Regions from separate parts of the Priestia sp. 3CA3 genome, predicted to be linked through region 1. Evidence: predicted binding sites of a transcription regulator. Region 1 holds the regulator's gene; the other holds the start of a gene.

Region 1 (5,704 bases):
GCTACGTCAATGACATTAGAAGTTAGGGTATCTAATCATATTGCACAATCATTGTATCAAAAGCTAGGTTTTAAACCTGGAGGTATTCGTAAGAATTATTATTCTGATAACAATGAGGATGCATTAGTTATGTGGGTGAATTTATGAATGAAAATCAATTAATTTTAGCATTAGAAACAAGCTGTGATGAGACAGCAGCAGCTGTGATTCGAAACGGTCATGAAATTGTAGCCAATGTGGTGGCCTCTCAAATAGAAAGCCATAAACGATTTGGCGGTGTCGTACCGGAAATTGCATCTCGTCATCATGTAGAACAAATTACAGTAGTAGTTGAAGAAACTTTAAATCAAGCGAACTTGAAGTTTGCAGATATAGATGCAATAGCTGTAACGGAAGGGCCAGGGCTTGTGGGAGCACTTCTTATTGGCGTAAATGCAGCCAAAGCGCTAGCATTTGCACATCAAAAGCCATTAATTGGTGTTCATCATATTGCAGGACATATTTATGCAAATCAGCTAATCAAAAAACTAGAATTCCCGCTCTTATCGCTAGTTGTATCTGGCGGGCATACGGAGCTTGTATACATGGAAAGTCACGGTCATTTTAAAGTGATCGGTGAAACAAGAGATGATGCAGCAGGAGAAGCCTACGATAAAGTAGCCCGCACGTTAAACCTTCCATATCCAGGCGGACCTCATATTGACCGCCTTGCACATGAAGGAGAGCCATTAATTGATTTGCCGCGTGCTTGGCTAGAAGAAGGATCCTATGATTTTAGTTTCAGTGGATTAAAATCAGCAGTTATTAACACTGTCCACAATGCGAAGCAAAAAGGTGAAGAGATTCTTCCACAAACACTTGCTGCTAGCTTTCAAGCGAGTGTCATTGATGTGTTAGTAACTAAAACGATTAAAGCTGCAAAGGAATATAACGTTAAGCAAGTTTTATTAGCAGGAGGAGTTGCTGCTAATAAAGGGCTTAGAGCAGCGCTAGAAGAGGCATTTGAACCCCTATCAAATATTGAGCTTATTATCCCGCCGCTATCTCTATGTACAGATAATGCCGCAATGATTGGAGCAGCAGCAAGCGTACGATTTGCTCAAGGAAAACGTTCAGATATGTCATTAAATGCAAACCCCGGTTTGGACTTGGAAGAGTAAGTGACGAATGAGATTTATTTCTCATTCGTCTTTTTTTTGTGGATAAAAATGATTTATCAACAATATTCAATAAATTTAGAATTGACTGTGGATAATTATGTGGAAAAGTCCGTGCACTCAGTACACGGACCTGTTATCAACAAGTTTTAATTATGAAAATCAGACAGATATCCACTATTTATTCACAGAGTGGATAAAGCTTGCTCTTAAGCGCATGAACAAGTAAATAGGATGAATAGATACGCAAAAATATAGGCTACTCTTCTAGAAGCAGCTGTAATTCTTCCCACTCTTCCATTAATGTGGATAACTGTGAAGAAATTTTTTCATTTTCACCGTTTAATCTTGATACTTCTTCGTGATTTTGATAAATTTCAGGGTCACAAAGAAGTTCTTCATTCGCTGCTTGGGCGGCTTCTAATTTGTTTACTTCAGTTTCAATTTCTTCAATGCGGCGCGTTCGCTGTCTCATCAATTTCTTTTGTTCTTTATCTTGTTTATAGGACTGTTTATCTACTTTTACCGTACGTTCTTCGTTTGCTTTTATATTTTCTAATTCTTTGATTTCCTCTATTTCTGCTTTCTTTTCTACATAATAGTCATAATCTCCAAGAAATTCTTCTACTCCTTCAGGAGATAGCTCTGCTATTTTATTGGCAATACGATTAATAAAATAACGGTCATGTGAAACAAATAATAGAGTCCCTGGGTAATCAATTAACGCATTCTCGAGTACTTGTTTGCTATCTAAATCAAGATGGTTAGTAGGTTCATCCAAAATTAAGAAGTTAGCTTTTTGAAGCATAAGCTTCGCAAGAGCCAAACGTGCTTTTTCACCACCGCTGAGCGTGGAAACGATTTTCAGTACATCATCACCTGAAAACAGAAAATTTCCAAGCGCTGTACGGATTTCTTTTTCAGGTTTGGCTGGGTAGTCATCCCAAAGTTCATTTAAAACGGTTTTATTAGACGTTAAATTGGCTTGCTCTTGGTCGTAATAACCAACCATTACATTTGAGCCAAAGGAAATGGTTCCAGTCTTGCAGCTGAGTTTATCCACAATGCCTTTTAATAAAGTTGATTTCCCCACGCCATTAGGACCAACCAACGCAAGGCTTTCCCCTTTTTTAATGCGAAGGTTTGCCTCTTGGACGACATAGTTGTGTTCATCATATCCGATAGACACATCTTCCAGATTTAAGACTTCATTTCCGCTTTGACGTTCAATTTCAAACGAAAAACTAGCTGATTTTTCGCCTTCGTTAGGTCGATTTATTAACTCCATTCGATCGAGCTGTTTACGTCTGCTTTGCGCACGTTTTGTAGTCGATGCGCGGGCGATGTTTCGCTGAATAAAATCATTCAGCTTTGCGACTTCATCTTGCTGCTTTTCGTACTGACGCAACTCTTTTTCATATCGCTCTGCTTTTTGTACAAGGTATTTAGAGTAGTTGCCCGTGTACTTCACCGTTGTTTTTTGTACGACTTCATACACTTGATTTACGACTTTATCAAGGAAGTAACGATCATGTGAAACGATTAAAATAGCTCCTTCATACCCTTGCAGAAACTGTTCCAGCCATGCTAAAGTTTCAATATCTAAGTGGTTGGTAGGCTCATCCAGAATAAGCAAATCAGGCTTTGTTAAAAGCAGTTTTGCAAGAGCCAGGCGCGTTTTTTGTCCACCGCTTAAGGAGGAAATAGGGGTGCTGTAGTCAAAGTTTGAAAAACGGAAACCGTGAAGAATAGATCGTGTATCCGCTTCATATTGATAGCCGCCTAAATCTTTAAACGTTACTTGAAGCTGATCATACTCTTTGGTTAATTTTTCGTATTGAACTGAATCATTAAAAATGTCTGGATCACCCATCTTCGTTTCAAGCGTACGTAATTCTTTTTCCATCTTCTTTAATGGAGCAAAGACAGTCATCATTTCTTCCCATATGGAGAGTGTTGACTCAAGAACTGTATCTTGTCCCATATAATCAATGGAAACACCCTTAGGTTTAATAATTTCTCCGCTGTCATAGGAAAGCTGCTCAGCAATAATTTTTAATAAAGTTGATTTACCAGCACCGTTTCGTCCCACTAGGGCAATGCGGTCTTTTGATTGTACTTCTAACTTTATATTCGATAAAATGGGTTCTGCCCCATAGTATTTTGTAATACCGTTCAATTGTAGAATAATCATTTTTTCACCTCTAGTAGTATATCCATAGTGTATTTTAACATATTTTTAACTACAAGTTCTTCCTACAAGCGTTTGTAATTTGTAGAGGGACAAGGACAAATGATGAAGCGAATGTTTTGATTCATGAAATAAAATGATTTTACCTGCACATTTTATACAGGATACTATGTTAAAATAAGAGATAAGTGCATCTCTGAACTTATCTATGATGGATGTAAAAAAATCCGTCATGACTAACAAACCGATCCTTTGAAGGGCTAATTGCTTCGTTCTACATACCGACTTTAAGGAGTGCTGAATAGACAAAAGCCGTCGAGGTGTGAAGCGGAGTATATATAAAACAAGAGAAAAGAGAGAGAATTGGAAGCGCTACCTCAAAGCGGTTGATGCTTTGTGAAAGGTAATGCAATATGACTTGAAAATGTTAGTAATGACATACATGAACTGAGGGGGTACAACGTGAACACTGAACAATTAAAAATACCACAAGCAACGGCTAAACGATTGCCGCTTTATTATCGTTTTTTGAAAAATTTGCATGCTTCTGGTAAACAGCGTGTGTCGTCAGCGGAGTTAAGTGAGGCAGTGAAAGTGGATTCTGCTACTATTCGTCGGGACTTTTCTTACTTTGGTGCATTAGGAAAAAAGGGATACGGCTACAATGTGAATTATTTACTTACATTTTTCCGTAAAACGTTAGACCAAGATGAAGTAACGAAAGTAGCACTGATTGGCGTAGGGAATCTAGGAACGGCCTTTTTAAATTATAATTTTATTAAAAATAATAACACCAAAATTGAGTGCGCTTTTGATGTGATAGAAGATAAAGTAGGTACGAAAGTAGGCGACGTGCCGGTCTATCATCTTGACCAATTGGAAGATTATATGAGTGATGACATCTCAGTAGCGATTTTAACCGTTCCTGCCACTGTTGCTCAGCAAATTACTGATCGTTTAGTGAGTTGCGGAATTAAAGGAATTTTAAACTTTACTCCTGCACGCTTAAACGTACCGGATGAGATTCGACTCCATCATATTGATCTTGCTGTAGAATTACAGTCGCTCGTCTACTTTTTGAAAAATTATCCTGTTGAATAAGGCGGACTGTGTTACGATTTCCTTAAGTCTAAATTAATAAGGAGAGTGGGAATATGGGGATTGGAGCAGGCAGTTGGATTATTATTGCGATTGTAGCACTGCTTATTTTTGGACCGAAACGGTTACCGGAGCTAGGAAGATCAGTGGGCCAAACGCTTAGAGAGTTTAAGCATGCCGCTAGTGGTGCATCAGAAGATCGTGAAAAAGATAAACAGCGTCAAGTAGATGACAAAGAGTAAAAGGGTGATCATAGTATGACCGAACAAGAAATGTCAATATATGATCATATAGGAGAGCTGCGAAAACGCATTTTAATTGTTTTATTTTTCTTTGTGATTGCCACAATTGGCGGCTTTTTTATAGCGGATAAGGTTATTGTCTATTTACAGCATGCTGATGAGGCAAAGAATTTAACGATGAATGCATTTCGGTTAACAGATCCAGTTAAGATTTATATGCAATTTGCTGTTATTATCGGCTGTGTACTTGCAGCTCCTGTTGCACTGTATCAACTTTGGGCATTTATTAGTCCTGGTTTATATGAAAAAGAGCGTAAGGTAACGCTTGGATATATTCCTGTTTCCATTTTTCTCTTTATCGGCGGTGTCTCTTTTTCTTATTTTGTGTTGTTTCCATTTGTCGTTGATTTTATGACGCGCGTTTCTGATGAGCTGAATGTAAACCAAGTGATTGGCATTAATGAATACTTTTCTTTTTTAATGCAGCTCACACTGCCTTTTGGCTTGTTGTTTCAGCTTCCTGTCGTCGTTATGTTTTTGACGCGTTTAGGAATTATAACGCCTATGTTTTTATCTCAAATTCGAAAATATGCCTATTTCGTACTGCTAGTTATTGCCGCACTTATTACACCACCGGAATTGCTCTCGCACATGATGGTGACAGTGCCGCTCTTAATTTTGTATGAAATCAGCATCATTATTTCCCGCATTTCGTATCGCAAAGTGTTAAAGGCAAGGGCAGAGCAAGAAAGAGAAGATGTTAGTATGTAAAAAAAACCACTGAAACAGTGGTTTTTTTATTTGGATGAATCATCTTGATTTTTATATTGCTGCTGCAATTTTTTAATTTTGTAGTGCAAGATAAAGATGCGAACCGCAAACCTGAAATCGAATGCGGCTACGAGTGCAAATAAGATTGTGGGGAAATTCCAGACGGTTTCCTGGGCATTTTGAATTGCCAAGTAGGTGAATAAAATCCCCATAATAATATAAATAAACCCTCGTGTTAAAGGGAT
Region 2 (5,704 bases), on a different contig from region 1:
TATAAAATGCATAAGGTGATGGACTTAACGCCTGTATATCGATAACGTGACAAATTATCAAATGAGCGTTATTTTTTTTCGCACTGTTAACTGCTTTTTTGAATGCCCACTCCGCTTCTACAGAACCGTCTACTGCTACGAGGATGTTACGATAAGCCATATTCATCATAATCTCTCCTTTAACATTCGTTTATAAAGAACTTTCTTTGCTACACTTTTATTGTACTTCTTGCGCAAGCGAAAGTATGTGATTTTTATCACAAGTTATAGAAATTAATAAAAAATGGAGCCGCGCACATCGTACACGGCTTCATTTTTATTGAACTTGAGAGTTAAAAGTCATTATCCAAACAGATCCTGCTACAATCGTAATAACAAAAACGATTCCAAGTATTAAAGCCATCACATTATAACGAGGCTTCTCTCCGTCTTTAATATGCATAAAGAAAAACAATTGAACGAAAAATTGAAGCACGGCCATTCCTAGAATGCTAGCTAGTAATATATTTTTAGCAAGTACGTGGTTTAATACCAGCAGCAGAGGAATAACGGTTAAAATAATTGAGAAAATAAATCCGGTTGTATAAGCTTTTAACGACCCGTGGTTCTCCATCTACATCACCCCCATTAAATACACAACCGTGTAAAGGAAGATCCAGACGGCATCAAGAAAATGCCAGTATAAGCTGATAATCGTCACTTTTCGTTTTGTTACAGAGGTAATTCCGTATCGTTTTAACTGGATTGTAATTGAAATCATCCAAATGATTCCAACCGAAACGTGCAGCCCGTGTGTACTAACTAGTGTATAGAAAGCCGTAAAAAATGCGCTTGTGGAAATGGTTGCTCCTTCGTGAACCATAGTTTGAAATTCATGAATTTCAAGGCCAACAAAGCATACACCTAAAAGCAGAGTTACGATCAGCCAGCCAATTAAAGACTTTATTTTTCCTTTGTGCATGCTTAACACGGCCAATCCGCTTGTAAAGCTGCTCGTTAATAAGATAAACGTTTCAGAAACAAATCCTGGGACTTCAAAAAATTCCTTTCCCGTAAGGCCTCCTGCAGTATGATTAACAAGAACAGCATACGTAGCAAATAATGCTCCAAATAAGATGCAGTCCGTTACGAGGAAAAGCCAAAAACCCATAACTTTGATTTCTTCATCATGTTCATGATGATGTTCTTCGTGGTGCGCTGTCGCATATGCCATGTTACCCGACCCTCCCTACTGAATTTTCTGTATGTCGAATTTCATCAACGGGAATATAATAATCCGAGTTGTATTGAAAAGAACGAGCTAGTAAACAAGCTCCGACTCCTGTCAAACCGAATATCGCCATCCATACCCAGTGGAACGTTAAGCCAAAACCAGCAATGAACCAAAAAACTGACATAATAAACGGGATACCTGAATTCTTTGGCATATGAATTGGAGAAAAAGCCGCTGCTTCCTTCGCTTTTTTCTTTTTTCTTTCTTCTTTTATCGTCCACCACGCATCTTGCCCGGTTACTGTTGGAATCACTGCAAAATTGTAGTGCGGCGGAGGTGAAGGAATGGACCATTCTAATGTGCGGCCATTCCAAGGATCTCCTGTTACATCTCGTTCTCCGTACTTAATGCCATGAAGAATCTGCCATGCTTGAAAGATAAACCCTATGCCCATAAAGAAGGCTCCCACTGTAGAGATAACGTTCAGCGGTCCCCATCCCATGTCAAAATCGTACGTATAAATACGGCGCGTCATTCCCATAAACCCTAGTGCATATTGAGGCATGAAGCATACATAAATACCAATATTCCACGTCCAAAATGCCCATTTGCCAAGACGGTCATTTAACTTAAAGCCAAACATTTTTGGCCACCAATAGTACAAACCTGCAAAAAAGCCGAATACAACGCCTCCGATTAACACTTGGTGAAAGTGTGCAACTAAAAAGTAGCTATTATGATACTGATAGTCTGCGGGAGCTGCTGAAAGCATAACACCCGTTGCTCCTCCCACAACAAAGCACGGGATAAAAGCAATTGTCCATAACATTGGCTGGGTCATTTGAATACGACCGCGGAACATTGTAAATAACCAGTTGAACACTTTAACACCCGTTGGAATTCCGATAGCCATCGTCGTAATAGCAAAAAACACATTTACATTAGCGCCTGCACCCATCGTAAAGAAATGATGCACCCATGTGAAATACGATAGAACGCTAATAATCATCATTGAAAAAACCATAGATTTATAGCCAAATATCTTCTTTTGAGAAAACGTTGCAACGATTTCAGAAAAAATGCCGAATGCCGGAAGCACAACGATATACACTTCAGGATGTCCCCACATCCAAATTAAGTTAATGTACATCATCGGATTTCCACCGCCGGTCATGGTAAACAAGTGTCCGTCAAAGAAGCGGTCGATAAACAATAAAGCAAGCGTTACGGTTAATACAGGAAACGCGAAAATGATAATAATACAGCTTGCTAGAACAGACCACGTGAATAGCGGCATATGCATAAGTTTCATGCCAGGCGCACGCATTTTTAAAATGGTCATAATAAAATTAATTCCAGAAGCCAAGCTGCCAATACCTGATATTTGAATGCCCCAAATATAAAAATCTTGACCTGGTCCAGGACTGAACTGCATGCCAGAAAGCGGCGGATAACTCAACCACCCTGCATCTGGCGATCCTCCGATTACAAACGACAAATTGAAAAGCATGGCGCCAAAGAAAAATAGCCAAAAGCTTACCGCGTTTAAAAAAGGATAGGCGACATCTCTTGCTCCAATTTGAAGAGGTACAACAATATTAAAGAAAGCAAACATAAGCGGCATTGCCATAAATAGAATCATAATGGTTCCGTGCGTAGTAAAAATTTCGTTGTAATGATTAGAATCTAGAAAATGCCACTGAGGAAATGCTAGCTGCATACGCATCAATAATGCATCTACTCCGCCTCGAAACAGCATTAACAATGAAGAAAGCATATACATGATTCCAATTTTTTTATGATCCACCGTTGTGAGCCACTCACGCCATAGCCACTTCCACTTTTTAAGATACGTAAGAACAAAAATAATACCGGCTAGTGTTAACAATACGGCGACATCGGCTCCGTAAATCATTGGCTCCCCTGTCACAAAAAAATGAGATGAAAAATCTTTTAATTTGTCTAACAACTTAGTTTCCTCCTTCCTGGTGCTCGTGCTGTGTATGTGCTTGTTCATCAGAAGCCACATTCATTGTCTTCATGTCTTCATTTTTCATATGGTGATGCTGACTATAATATTGACCACCGTTTTTAATGACAGTTTCTTGGAATAAACCTTTAGGAATGGTAGAATACGATTTCTCTAAAGAAAGACCTTGTTTTGCAAGACTGTTATAATCAGCTTTTGTTAAAGCTGGTGCTGTTTCTTTTACTTGCCTTACCCACTGATTAAATTCTTTTGTCGATGTAGATTTAACTTTAAAGTTCATATGAGCGAACCCTTCACCCGTAAAATTAGCACCTGAACCAAAATATTCTCCCTTGTGATTAGCTTGTAGCCAAAGCCCCATGGCCATTCCCGGCATTGTATATAATTGTCCTCCTAGCTGGGGTACCCAAAAGGAATTCATAGGTGCATCTGACGTTAGCACGAATTGAACGGGCACATTCTTTGGAATTTCGACATAGTTGACTGTCGCAATATCTTGATCCGGATATTGGAATAACCATTTCCAATCAAGAGACGTTACTTCAATCGTTAGCGGCTTTACATCTTTTTTCGGCGGATCTACTAATTCATAAGTCGTCTTGGCCGTAGCGAAACCTAAAATGCCAATAATAATAATGGGGATGCCCCACCAAATAAATTCAAGACGCTTGCTATCGTCCCAATCTGGTCGATACGGAGCCTTGTTTCCAGGCTTATCACGGTAGCGTAAAACGATATACACAAGCAGACCTAAAACAGGAATAACGACAATTGCGCATAAAATTATGGAAAAAATAATTAACTGGTATTCTTTTTGAGCTACCGCCCCCTGTGGATTTAAAATCAAATAACGACTATCACAGCCTGCTAAAAAAATTGTGATGAATACGGAGAGAATGATTAACTTGACAATATGCATTGATTTTTGCTTTCTCACCTCAGCTCAGGCTCCCTTCCTTTAAATCTCTGTACATAATAATGGTATATAAACGTTCATATTAGAGATGCATCTCAACAGATCAAAAGGCTAAAAACCTCCTAACATATTGAAGTTTGTCATGACATATTGCTTACTCCTAAAAAATTATCATGTTGTATGTTTAAAAGGTGTGATATTTCTCACACTTGAAGCAATTTTTATTTAGTTTAAATGGCTTTACCATAATTTCGTCACATATTTGGTTAAATGTGGTGTGAAATATCTTTCTCCTAGCGCGTAGATTCTGATAAAAGTAAAAAAGCTCTTCCAGTTCTTATTAACTGGAAGAGCTTTTTGGGAGTAATGAAGTATGGAGCTTTATTTCTTACTAGTTTGTTTGCTTTACTTGCTGAAACATCCAATCAATCATTTTTTGTTAAGAGAGTCACGACTTCCTTATATTCCTCTAGCTCTTTGGTCTGTGCGAGAGTATTGATTTTCTCTAGCGATAAAAGAGAGCTCTGAATGATAAACGTGCGAGGCTCATTATCATTTTGCAGTAATTCACGTTAACGAACTATCAGCTATTGCCTTCTCTTCCTTAATACATCTTCTATAAAATAATGATAGAAATAATTAATAAGAGCAGTGGCAATCGAGATCACAAAAAGTTGAAAACGCGTCATGTTGACCATTTTGTATACCTTTAATTTTTCTGCCAAACTGGTCAAGGGATAAGCAAATAGATAGTCAAATAGGATGTTAATTAACAAATATTTTTTGAAATTCCCATAGGTCAGCTTGAATACCCAAAAATTAGCTATAAAAAACGGTCCAAATATAAAAGAAACGTCGCTTGAAAGTTTAGGGAAAAGAGGTTTCCTCACTTTCCACCATGTAAAGCTTTTAGATAACTCACTGATAAAAGCAATAACTAATGAACTAAATGTCAAAACAGGTAGGTATCTTTTAAAGACAAATTTATCAACTTTTATTATAGACAGCCAAGGCAATAAAAGTACTGCCAAAAGCGTTAACTTTCCTTTCATTATGTACCCAACTCCTGCCGTTACGAAAATGTAAGCTAAACCATATTCTCTTTAGTTTGTGTAATAGGCTCTTTTTTATGTGTTTATTACACTGCGTTCGTTCTTTTATTCGTCTTTTATTACAAGATTTTTTGCTTTCAGGAAATTATTGATTCTCATATTCTGCATGTGCATGGAGAATATACGGAGGTGAATGTTTAATTAAAAGGAGGAATTAAAAATGACTACAGTACGTGAAGTTATGACTAAAGATGTGAAAGCTTGTGCACCGCACGACCCAGTAACAGCTGCAGCAAAATTAATGCGTGATATTAATTGTGGCTCTGTGCCAGTGTGTCAAGAAAATCGAGTAATGGGAATGATCACAGACCGTGATATCGTGTTAAACTGCGTGGCGGATGGAAAAGATTGCAACACTGTGCATTGCCATGATTGTATGACTAAAGATGTGATTACTTGTTCTCCAGATACGGATATTCATGAATGTGCACGTATGATGGCCGATCATCAAATTCGCCGCATTATTGTAGTGG

Evidence for each region. The regulator Rex, encoded in region 1, represses fermentation and respiration genes when NADH is low (regulators of the CRP and FNR family bind a similar motif). The targets are predictions, from matches to a motif close to TTGTGAAATATTTCACAA.
Region 2: AC1VNJ_RS18200 (cytochrome c oxidase subunit II) is a predicted target of Rex. The motif match lies at 4,311-4,328, and genes of this name have one in related genera.

The regions. Positions count from the first base shown of each region.
Region 1 is NZ_JBXENJ010000025.1:2,060-7,763, forward strand. Features, by position in the region: gene rimI (ribosomal protein S18-alanine N-acetyltransferase) at 1-147, shown strand, start outside; gene tsaD (tRNA (adenosine(37)-N6)-threonylcarbamoyltransferase complex transferase subunit TsaD) at 144-1,160, shown strand; gene AC1VNJ_RS26275 (ABC-F family ATP-binding cassette domain-containing protein) at 1,417-3,351, opposite strand; gene AC1VNJ_RS26280 (redox-sensing transcriptional repressor Rex) at 3,811-4,449, shown strand; gene tatA (twin-arginine translocase TatA/TatE family subunit) at 4,503-4,688, shown strand; gene tatC (twin-arginine translocase subunit TatC) at 4,704-5,459, shown strand; gene AC1VNJ_RS26295 (YdiK family protein) at 5,486-5,704, opposite strand, start outside.
Region 2 is NZ_JBXENJ010000006.1:349,435-355,138, forward strand. Features, by position in the region: gene AC1VNJ_RS18180 (universal stress protein) at 1-166, opposite strand, end outside; gene cyoD (cytochrome o ubiquinol oxidase subunit IV) at 317-613, opposite strand; gene cyoC (cytochrome o ubiquinol oxidase subunit III) at 614-1,213, opposite strand; gene AC1VNJ_RS18195 (cbb3-type cytochrome c oxidase subunit I) at 1,215-3,182, opposite strand; gene AC1VNJ_RS18200 (cytochrome c oxidase subunit II) at 3,184-4,122, opposite strand; gene AC1VNJ_RS18205 (hypothetical protein) at 4,707-5,171, opposite strand; gene AC1VNJ_RS18210 (CBS domain-containing protein) at 5,392-5,704, shown strand, end outside.